2 regions of the Kluyvera huaxiensis genome follow, and region 1 is predicted to be linked to the other one. Evidence: predicted binding sites of a transcription regulator. Region 1 holds the regulator's gene; the other holds the start of a gene.
What was found. Region 1 encodes Fur, which represses iron uptake genes when iron is present. Its sites were predicted from a motif close to ATAATAATGAGAACNACTATCAA; they were not measured.
Positions count from the first base shown of each region.

Region 2: the regulator Fur is predicted to act here: its motif matches at 3,309-3,331, upstream of ABOC97_RS22035 (TonB-dependent siderophore receptor).

Region 1 is NZ_JBEFLV010000003.1:46,902-52,370, forward strand. It holds gene chiP (chitoporin ChiP) at 1-763, shown strand, start outside; gene ABOC97_RS04190 (ChiQ/YbfN family lipoprotein) at 814-1,149, shown strand; gene fur (ferric iron uptake transcriptional regulator) at 1,265-1,717, opposite strand; gene fldA (flavodoxin FldA) at 2,014-2,544, opposite strand; gene ybfE (LexA regulated protein) at 2,696-2,989, opposite strand; gene ybfF (esterase) at 3,120-3,884, opposite strand; gene seqA (replication initiation negative regulator SeqA) at 4,067-4,636, shown strand; gene pgm (phosphoglucomutase (alpha-D-glucose-1,6-bisphosphate-dependent)) at 4,669-5,469, shown strand, end outside.
Region 2 is NZ_JBEFLV010000030.1:14,580-20,048, reverse strand. It holds gene hpaX (4-hydroxyphenylacetate permease) at 1-1,121, shown strand, start outside; gene ABOC97_RS22035 (TonB-dependent siderophore receptor) at 1,161-3,281, opposite strand; gene ABOC97_RS22030 (GlsB/YeaQ/YmgE family stress response membrane protein) at 3,444-3,698, opposite strand; gene ycgR (flagellar brake protein YcgR) at 3,968-4,699, shown strand; gene emtA (membrane-bound lytic murein transglycosylase EmtA) at 4,700-5,311, opposite strand; gene ldcA (muramoyltetrapeptide carboxypeptidase) at 5,405-5,469, shown strand, end outside.

The DNA.
Region 1 (5,469 bases):
GACCAAGGTCGACTACCTGCACTCCATCGGCGCTAAATACGATTTCAAAAATGACCTGGTGCTGGAAGCGGCATTTGGTCAGGCAGAAGGCTATGTTGATCAGTACTTCGCCAAAGGTAGCTACAAATTCGATATCCCTGGCGGCCCTCTGACCACCAGCTATCAGTTCTACGGTACCCGTGACAAAGTGAGCGATCACGGTGTGAACGATATTTACGACGGCACCGCGTGGCTGCAAGCGTTAACCTTCGGCTACAAGCTGAAAGAGGTCTTCGACTTCCGCCTGGAAGGGACCTGGGTTAAAGCTGAAGGTCAGCAGGGCTTCTTCCTGCAGCGTATGACGCCAACCTACGCTTCCTCCAACGGTCGTCTGGATATCTGGTGGGATAACCGCTCTGACTTCAACGCCAACGGCGAAAAAGCGGTGTTCTTCGGTTCGATGTATGACCTGAAAAACTGGGATCTCCCGGGCTGGGCAGTGGGCGCGTCTTACGTCTACGCATGGGATGCTAAGCCATCGACCTGGCAGATGAACCCAGATGCTTACTACGACAAAAACAACAAAATCAAAGAGTCTGCTTACAGCCTCGATGTGGCTTACACCGTACAGGATGGCCGCGCGAAAGGGACTCTGTTCAAACTGCACTTCACCCAGTATGACAACCACTCCGACATTCCAAGCTGGGGCGGTGGTTACGGCAACATCTTCCAGGACGAGCGTGACGTGAAATTCATGGTTATCGCACCGTTCACTATTTTCTGATGCATGACGCGGCAGGGGGAAACCTCTGCCGCCGCTAAGAGGTTCATCGCATGAAAAAATTGATTATTGTTGCCTTAATGGCTGTCGGCCTTACCGCTTGTGCGCAGTCACCTGCGCCGAAAGAAGACACCAAACTGAAAGATGCCTATAGCGCCTGTATCAATACGGCGGAAGGTAATCCGGATAAAATCCAGGCCTGCCAGAGCGTATTGAACGTGCTGAAACAAGATAAGAAGCACGAGCAGTTCGCGAACCAGGAAAGCGTACGCGTGCTGGATTATCAGCAGTGTATTCTGGCGAGAAAAACGGGTAACGACCAGGCCGTGGCCAGCAAGTGCGATAAGATTTGGCAGGAAATTCGCAGCAACAATACGCCACAAAAATAATGTCGTGTTAAGAACTGAAAACCGCTGCTTGCAGCGGTTTTTTTATGTCGATACCAGACCGATAGGCAAAAAAAAACCAGCACACAATGGCTGGTTTTTTGACGAGCGGCGGTCGTTATTTTTCGATGCCGTCGTGAGCGTGTTCATCTTCGCGGCAGTCGCCTTCAGCGCAGTGACCGTAAAGATACAGGCTATGGTTGGTTAAGCGAATCCCGTACTTGGTCGCGATTTCACGCTGGCGCGCTTCAATCGAATCATCGCTGAACTCGATAACTTTGCCGCAGTCGAGGCAGATCAGGTGATCGTGGTGATGCTGCTGAGTCAGTTCGAATACGGATTTGCCGCCTTCAAAATTATGGCGAGTCACAATGCCAGCGTCATCAAACTGGTTCAGTACGCGGTAAACCGTGGCTAAACCGATCTCTTCACCCATGTCGATCAGGCGTTTGTATAAGTCTTCCGCGCTGACATGGTGGTTATGAGGTTCCTGAAGAACTTCCAGAATCTTTAACCGTGGAAGTGTGACTTTCAGGCCAGCCTTCTTTAATGCGGTATTATTGTCAGTCATGCGGAATCTGTCCTGTTGCTAAACGATTAACTTCCATCAGCGAAAGTTTCACAGAGAATGCACCCGAATTAATGCGTCTCATTATAGAATGGCCCTATCAAAATGAAAACAGCAAGGCCCGGGTAAGCTAAGCTTTCAAAAACGAGGCTTCACCGACAAACTGAGCGATGAACCTGCGCTAAATCAGAAGATATTGTACAGGTATGCGATAAAAAGTTAAAAATTTGTAGCTATTATTTTAATTGCTTTTACCTATTAATGAGGTGCAATTTGATAATTACACCTCATTATTGCGATTAGGCGTTTTTGATTTCGTCCAGGTGCAGTTCTTCAGCCACCTGCTTAACCCATTTCTCAACGCGCTCCGCGGTCAGTTCTGGCTGACGGTCTTCGTCAATCGCCAGACCCACGAAGTGATCGTCATCGGCAAGTCCCTTAGACGCTTCAAAATGGTAGCCTGCGGTTGGCCAGTGACCCACGATGGTTGCGCCACGTGGTTCAATAATATCGCGAATGGTGCCCAGGGCATCACAGAAATATTCCGCGTAATCTTCCTGGTCGCCACAGCCGAACAGCGCAACCAGTTTACCGTTGAAATCTACTTCTTCCAGCGTTGGGAAGAAATCATCCCAATCGCACTGTGCTTCACCGTAGTACCAGGTTGGGATACCCAGCAGCAGGATATCGAACGCAGCCAGATCTTCTTTGCTGCTCTTGGCGATGTCATGCACGTCAGCGACATCTTTACCAAGCTGTTTTTGAATCATTTTTGCGATATTTTCGGTGTTTCCGGTATCGCTACCGAAGAAGATGCCAACGATTGCCATGAGTAAAATAACCTCTTGAAACTTAATGATATGGTGGTGGCTTATTGCCCACAGATAAGGGCAATCATAGCAGAACAGCGCAGTGTGCGGAAACAGCAATCGTGCCGGACTGCACACTCTGCTACATGAAAGCGTGTTTTGGGGGGATTTTTCAGACTTTCCCCTGTCCGTGCAGCAGCGCAAGCTGGTTCATCAACATCTCTTCGATGAGTTCGCTGCGGCTCATATCACGGGCAGTCGCCAGCTCGTTGAGCGCGTCAACGGCTTCGTTATTCAGCTTCAGTTCGACACGCTTAAGCCCGCGAACCTTGTCGCGTTTTAGCTGATTGCGCTTATTGATGCGGAGCTGTTCGTCACGCGAAAGCGGATTGGTTTTTGGTCTTCCCGGGCGACGCTCATTTGCGAACAAATCTAGTGTCGTACGGTCCGTTTGTTCTTTTGCCATGATTCTGAGTGACTTCGGGGAAAACAAGCTACCGGGCAGTGCCCAGCGCAGACAGCGCGCAATCATACATCAGTGGAACCCGCACGCCAACGACCGCGGCCATTCTGGCGCGCGGTCGATGCATTTTTAATCACTCTGCGAGGTAACGGCGGATAGCGCGCAGTACAGCGTCTGGTTTTTCCGCATGCACCCAGTGACCGGCACCGGCAATAACGTGCGCTTTGGCCTGCGGGAACTGGGCTAAAAGGCTGTCTCGATAGGCTTCGGTAACGTACGGCGAATTGCCGCCGGGAATAAACAGGGCAGGCTTATCCCACGCGGGGATAGTTTCCCAGCCAACAATGTGCGGGTATTGTTCCCACAGCACCGGCACGTTGAAGCGCCAGGCGCCGTCAACGAAGGATTTCAGCAGGAACTGGATGACCCCTTCTTCATGAAGGAATTCACGCATGACGGTAGCCGCTTGCTGGCGCGTGGCAACACCGGCGTTGGTCACTGCATTGATCGCAGCAAAAATTTCATCATGACGGCGAACATGATAATCCACCGGCGCAATATCAATCGCAACCAGACGGTCGATACGCTCCGGTGCCAGTGCGGTCAGCGCCATCACCGCTTTACCGCCCATGGAGTGGCCGATAAGCGTCGCCGTTTCAATATTATGCTCGTCGAGCGTATCGAGAAGATCCTGGGCCATGGCCGGGTAGTTCATCTCTTCAGAACGCGGCGACAGTCCATGGTTACGCATATCAACCTGGATAATATCGTGGTCAGCAATCAGGTCGCGCGCCAGGATACCGAGATTGTCCAGACTGCCAAACAGGCCGTGGACGAGGACGATGGGGGAATTATTGTGCAGGTTTTGTGCAGATTGCGCTCGGACATTCAATTTCATAGCAAAGTTCTTTTTTTCGCGTTGTCGGGTTAGGGTATCATGTTGGACATTCTAACGCTCAGGGGCAAGTAAGGAACTCATCCGAATTTTGCCGCGTTCCTGGTTTGGCGCTACCCGCTGTTGGGTTTTGACTTTATAATCCCAATGAATTGTATTCAGAAAAATTATTGCACCGGATTAAGATGAAAACGATCGAAGTTGATGACGAGCTCTATCGCTATATTGCGGCTCACACTCTGCACATTGGTGAGAGCGCGTCCGACATTTTACGGCGTATGCTGAAATTCACCGCCGCTTCACAGCCTGCTGTTGCCGCAGCGCCGGTCGTCAAAGCAGAACCGGCCCCTGCGCCAGCTGCTGCTCCCGTTGCTGAAGTTAAAACGGTTAAAACGACGAAAGACAAAGTTCGCGTGATGCGTGAACTGCTGCTCTCCGACGAATACGCCGAGCAGAAAAAAGCGGTTAACCGCTTTATGCTGATCCTGACCACGCTCTATTCGCTGGACAACAAAGCCTTTGCTGAAGCCACCGAATCGCTCCATGGTCGCACCCGCGTCTATTTCGCCGCCGATGAGCAGACGCTGCTGAAAAACGGTAACCAGACGAAACCTAAACAGGTGCCGGATACGCCATACTGGGTCATTACCAACACCAATACAGGCCGTAAATGCAGCATGGTCGAACATATCATGCAGTCAATGCAGTTCCCGGTGGAACTGATTGAAAAGGTTTGCGGTACCATCTCATACTGACAATCTAACCCTTGCATAAGAAGGACCAGGCAATGGCAATCCATACCCGTGCGGGTCAGCCTGCACAGCAAAGTGATTTGATCAACGTTGCTCAACTGACATCTCAGTACTACGTGCTGCAGCCGGAAGTGGGCAATGCGGAACATGCGGTGAAATTCGGGACTTCCGGTCACCGCGGGAGCGCAGGTCGTCACAGCTTCAACGAAAAGCATATTTTAGCCATTGCTCAGGCAATCGCTGAAGAGCGCGCGAAAAATGGAATTACGGGCCCATGCTACGTCGGGAAAGATACTCACGCGCTTTCTGAGCCTGCGTTTATTTCCGTTCTTGAAGTGTTGGCGGCGAATGGGGTTGATGTCATTGTGCAGGAAAACAATGGTTTTACGCCGACGCCGGCTATCTCCAATGCCATTCTTGTGCATAACAAAAAAGGCGGCCCGCTGGCTGATGGGATCGTGATTACGCCATCCCATAACCCGCCGGACGATGGCGGTATCAAGTACAACCCACCAAATGGTGGCCCGGCTGATACCAACGTCACCAAAGTGGTTGAAGATCGCGCCAACGCGCTGCTGGCAGCCGACCTTAACGGCGTGAAGCGTATTTCCTACGCTGCGGCGCTGGCTTCCGGCCACGTTCAGGAAGTGGATCTGGTGCAGCCGTTTATTGAAGGGCTGGCGGATATCGTCGATATGGCGGCTATCCAGAAAGCGGGCCTGACGCTGGGCGTCGATCCGCTGGGCGGCTCCGGTATTGAATACTGGAAACGTATTGCCAAACACTACAACCTGAACCTGACCATCGTGAACGATCACGTTGACCAGACTTTCCGC
Region 2 (5,469 bases), on a different contig from region 1:
TGACCATCGTCGGCGCACGGCGCTGGATTGCTATCCTGATGATCGTCTGGGGGATTGCCTCTACCGCCACGCTGTTCGCTACCGGGCCGAATAGCCTGTACGCGCTGCGCATGCTGGTGGGGATCGCCGAAGCGGGCTTCCTGCCGGGCCTGCTGTATTACATGACCTACTGGTTCCCGGCGCACTACCGCGCCCGCGCCAATGCCCTGTTTATGATTGCCATGCCGGTGACGATGGCGCTGGGTTCGCTGGCCTCAGGCTATATTCTCAACATGGACGGCATGCTCAATTTGAAAGGCTGGCAGTGGCTGTTCCTGCTGGAAGGCTTCCCGTCGGTACTGCTGGGACTGGTGGTGTGGTACTGGCTGGATGACAGCCCATCAACCGCAAAATGGCTGACCGACGACGATAAAGCCTGTCTCAACGAGATGCTGGAAGCCGATAAACAACAGGCGCTGCAAACCCAAAACGCCATTGCGGCGGCCTCCGTGGGACAAAAAAGCATGTTCCGCGAGCTGTTCACGCCGGTGATTATTCTCTACACCCTCGCCTATTTCTGTCTGACCAACACCCTGAGCGCCCTGAGCGTCTGGACGCCGCTGATTTTGCGCAGCTTTAACGCCGAAAGCAGCAACGTCACCATCGGATTACTCAGCGCTATTCCGCAGGTGTGTACCATTGTCGGGATGATTTGGTGGAGCAAACGTTCTGACCGCTACAACGAGCGTAAGCTGCATACCCTGCTGCCGTATCTGTTTGCCGCCGCCGGTTGGATTCTCACCGCCACCAGCCCGAATCCGCACCTGCAGTTTACCGGCATTGTAATGGCATCGATGGGGGCGTTCGCGGCGATGGTTATCTTCTGGACCACGCCGGACAGAGCCCTGTCGCTGCGCGCTCGCGCGCTGGGAATTGCGGTGATAAACGGTACCGGAATGACCGGCGCGGCGCTCGGGCCGTTGCTGATGGGCTGGATGAAAGACGTTACCGGCAGCTTTAACGCCGGGATCTTTATGGTCGCCGGATTCCTGGTGCTGGGGGCTATCATCGTGGCGTTTATTCCGATGAAGACCGCGACGAAACCGGTAGTGAATGCCGGAGCCGCGCCAGAGTCGGCGTAACGGATTGTCCGGGCGATAAAGGTCGCCCGGACATTTCACTTAGAAGGTGTAGCTCGCCCCGACCTGAACCGTACGGTCGCGACCAATCCAGCAGTTGCTGCTGTCATAGCAGGTAAACGTCTCTTTGTTGGTCAGGTTCTGCGCGCTGGCTTTGAGCATCAGCCCGCTCAGGCTGCTGTCCACCGCCGACATATCGTAAGAGAGCGACATATCGTACTGAGTTGTGCCCCCCAGTTTCCCTGCATCGTTAGCCTGTGAAATCTCCATTGGACCGGTATAGCGCACCCCGCCGCCTACGGTCAGCCCGCGCACGATGCTCTGGTCGAAGGTGTAATCGCCCCACAGATTAAACGCATTTTCCGGTACCTGGGTCGGGCGTTTGCCCTGATAGGTTTCATCTTCGGTGTTAATGGCGTGGGTATAGGCGTAGTTGGCTATCAGGTTAATGTTGTCGGTTGGACGGCTAATCGCCGACAGTTCCGCACCGTTCGACTCAATCTCCCCGGTCTGGTGGTAGTTCCAGCTTGGATCAGCGCTCAGCACGTTTTTCTGGCGAATATTAAACACCGAGGCGGTAAAGGTGGTGGCGTAGTCAGCCAGCAGGTACTTCACGCCGCCTTCCAGCTGTTTACTGGTGGTCGGTTTCACCTGATCCGCCGTCAATCCACGGGCCGGGGAAATGGGTTTGAAACCTTCCGAGTAGCTGATGAACGGCGAAATACCGTTGTCGAAGGCATACAAGACGCCCAGGCGTTTGGTCACGCGGTCTTGCGAGATCCACTCTTTCTGGTCGCTATTGAGGTAGTCGGTAGTGCCTGACTGGTACTCGTCGTAGCGCAGGCTGGCGAGGATATTCAGGCCGCCGTAGGCAATTTGATCCTGCAGGTAATAGCCTTTCTGGTTATAGGAAAGCCGGTTTTTCTGCGCGGTATAAAGACCTAATGCATCTTCACTCACCAGGCCAAAGTCTGGGTTACGCATATCCAGATTCGGCGGCGGGGTTAAATAGTTTGAATAGCGGTAGTGGTAATGCGAGTTCAGCTTCTGATAGTCAAACCCGGCCAGCAGATGGTGCTGCCAGTCGCCCAGCGCCAATGTGCGCGTGAGCTGGTTATCAATGTTGAAGCTGTGCAGATCTTCATCGGTAGTATAGGCCGCACGGCTGATGTCATAGACCGCCGTCGGGCTATTACCGGTGGAGTAAACGCTCTGCTGATGGGTATCGATATCAAAGTAGCGTGCTTTCTGTGCGATGCCCCAGCCGCTGTCAAACTCATGTTCGAAGCTATAGCCAATCATCCATTGGCGCTGCTTGAAGCCGCTCCAGTCATCGCCGGCAAAGGCGCGTTTATCCGCATACTGGGAACGTAAATAGGAGAGCGGCAGCGGGTTCGACGGCGTCAGGCTCGGGGTATTTTGCGCCAGCGCGTCAATGGTCAGGCGCGTTTTATCGCTCGGCTGCCAGGTCACGCTCGGTGCCAGCAGATAATCTTCATAGCGGCTGGTGTGCGGCTGATCGTCGCCTTCGGTCGCTTTACCCAGCAGACGGTAGCTCCAGTCGCTGTCGGCGACCTGTCCGGTAGAGTCGATGTAACCTTCTTTCAGATTACGGGTTCCGGTGTTAAAACCGATTTCCGTTCGTGGGGTCGTCTGCGGTTTTTTACCCTGAATGTTCACCAGCCCGCCCGGCGAACCGTTGCCATAGAGAACCGACGACGGCCCTTTCAGAATATCAACGCTCTCAATCAGCAGCGGATCGATCCGCGCTTTGGTATTCCCGGTGACGTTATACGGTAGCTGTAGGCCGTTGTAGTACTCGTTATCGACGCTAAAACCGCGAATTTTATACTCGCTCATGTAGGTGGTGCTGCCGCGTGATTCGGTGGACACCCCCGGCGCGTAGCGCAAAATCTCGTTCACCGAGGTGGCGTGGCGTTCGCTGATTTCATGCTGACTGATGGTGTTGATGACCTGCGGTGTTTTACTTTCCGGTACCGCCGACTTGGTGGCACTGTTGGTCCAGCCGGGCAGTTCACTCCCCTCGCCCGTGCCGGAGGCAGTGACCACCATAGTGGATTCCTCGGCGGCATACCCCTGTGTTGAAAGTGCGAGTGCAATCATCCCGGAAAGCGTACAAACGCGAAGACCTGTCTTATTCATTATGGTTGAGCTCAAATCAAATAAAGAACGATAATTATTATCATTAATATTTGTAATTCAACGCCAAAATAAACAGGGCTTTAGGAGTGTGATGCAGGTAACAGATTTGATGAAACGACAACGGCCCCTTTCGGGGCCGTTGTCAGTAAAACGCGGGAAACATTATTCGCGGCGAATCAGGCGGAATACCGCCAGCACAACGATGGCGCCCACAACCGCCACCAGGAAACTATGCAGGTTAAAGCCGCTGACGCTGCCGCCCAGACCAAACGTGGTCGCCAACCAGCCGCCGACAACCGCACCGACAATCCCGAGGATACAGGTGAGAATGAAACCACCCCCATCGCGGCCCGGCATAATCAGTTTGGCAATAACACCGGCAATCAGACCAAAAATAATCCAGGTAATAATACCCATTTTTCCCACCTCTTAAGTTCCATTAACACCAATAAAAGCGCCGACATTCTGCGCCGCTAATGTTTCAAGTATAGGTAATTGTTCTTAAAAAACCTGGTCAGGCGATGATATTTTATGCAGATAAATACGAATATTGACGTAGGCACTGCCTTAAGTACTTTACGCAGCCGAAATCCGTGGAAATGTTAAAAATTTTCTCCAGGACGCTGAAGTTCTGTTTTTCGACGCCGATAGATAATTGAGAGTCTGCCATTCAGGAGCCATTCCCGGTGAGTGAGCACAACACACAGTTTCTTAAGCAAAACCCGTTAGCGGTATTAAACGTTCTCCGCGATCTTCAGCAGGCTAACGCCGCGCTGCGCGTGAGTTGGTCTTCGCGCCAGTTTATTAGTCGTATTCTCGACGTCAGCCAGCAGCAGTTGATTATCGACTTTGGCAGCCGTGAGGAAGATAACAATGCCGCCCTATCGGCGAATAATATCGCCATGGTCGCAGAAACAAATGGCGCCAAAATCGAATTCACGGTGCCACGGATGCAGGTGGAGAATTATCAGGGCCTGCCCGCCTTCGTAATGCCGACGCCGCCTGCGGTATGGTGTATCCAGCGTCGTGAATATTTCCGTATTCCGGCCCCGCTGTATCCGCCTTATTACGGCTGTGCCGTCCTGCCGGATAAAAGTACGCTGCGTTTCCGTCTGTTTGATTTGTCGCTAGGTGGGATGGGCGCTTTGCTGGACGCGGCGCCGCCGGAGATGCTGGCTCCGGGAATGGAGCTTAGAGAGATAGAACTCGATATGGGGCAATGGGGGCGTTTTCGCTTTGACGTCCAGCTGCTGGCCATCAGCGAGCGCAAAGTGGTCGACAGTAAGAATGAGACGATTGTGACGCCGCGCCTGAGCTTCCGTTTTCTGTATATGAATCCGGTGCTTGAGCGCTCGCTCCAGCGAATTATTTTTTCGCTGGAGCGTGAAGCGCGCGAACGGGCAAATAACGTTCGCTAACTACATGGCATCCATGGCTTTCTGTACTTTCCAGATATAGCGTGGCGCCTGAGGCGCGGGATGGTTCTTCACCACGTGGTCGAAGAATTCATCCGCGTCCAGATCGTTAATTTTAGAAATCGCCTTTTTCCTGTCGGACGAGAAGGTGCGCAGCAGCGCGCCCGCGCCGTTGGCATAGGATACGACCAGCGCATACTGCATAACTTCAGGATCGGTAATACCCGCCAGCGAGCCGTGTTCCAGAATGCTCAAATAAGCCGCGCCCATTGAGATATTCCGCTCCGGGTTTTTCAACTCACTGGTCGACGGCTGACCGCTCCAGCCCATGTGGCGATAAACATCCAGACCCGACGTTGACGCTTTAAGCTGCATCAGTCCCACCGCATTGGATTTACTCACCAGCGTCGGATTACCGCCGGATTCTACGGCAATAATGGCGGTGATAAGTCGCGGGCTGACGCCCCAGGCGGCACCGGCTTTTTCAGTAATTGGCATCCACTGCATTGCGCGTTTCACCGGAACCTCAGGATTCCACGGCGGATCGCGGTAATCCGATTTAGAACTACACCCGGCAAGTAATACAATTAAAAAAGCAAACCATCTTAATTTCACGCATCTATCCTTTTAGCTGAACTTTGCTGCCGTTAATGACAACCACTGGCTCAGGCGGCATGATACCCGTTTCATTCTCAGCAAGGAAATGCCATGTCTTCGTTTCATCTCATCGCCCCGTCCGGCTACTGCATCAACCAGACCGCCGCGCAGCGTGG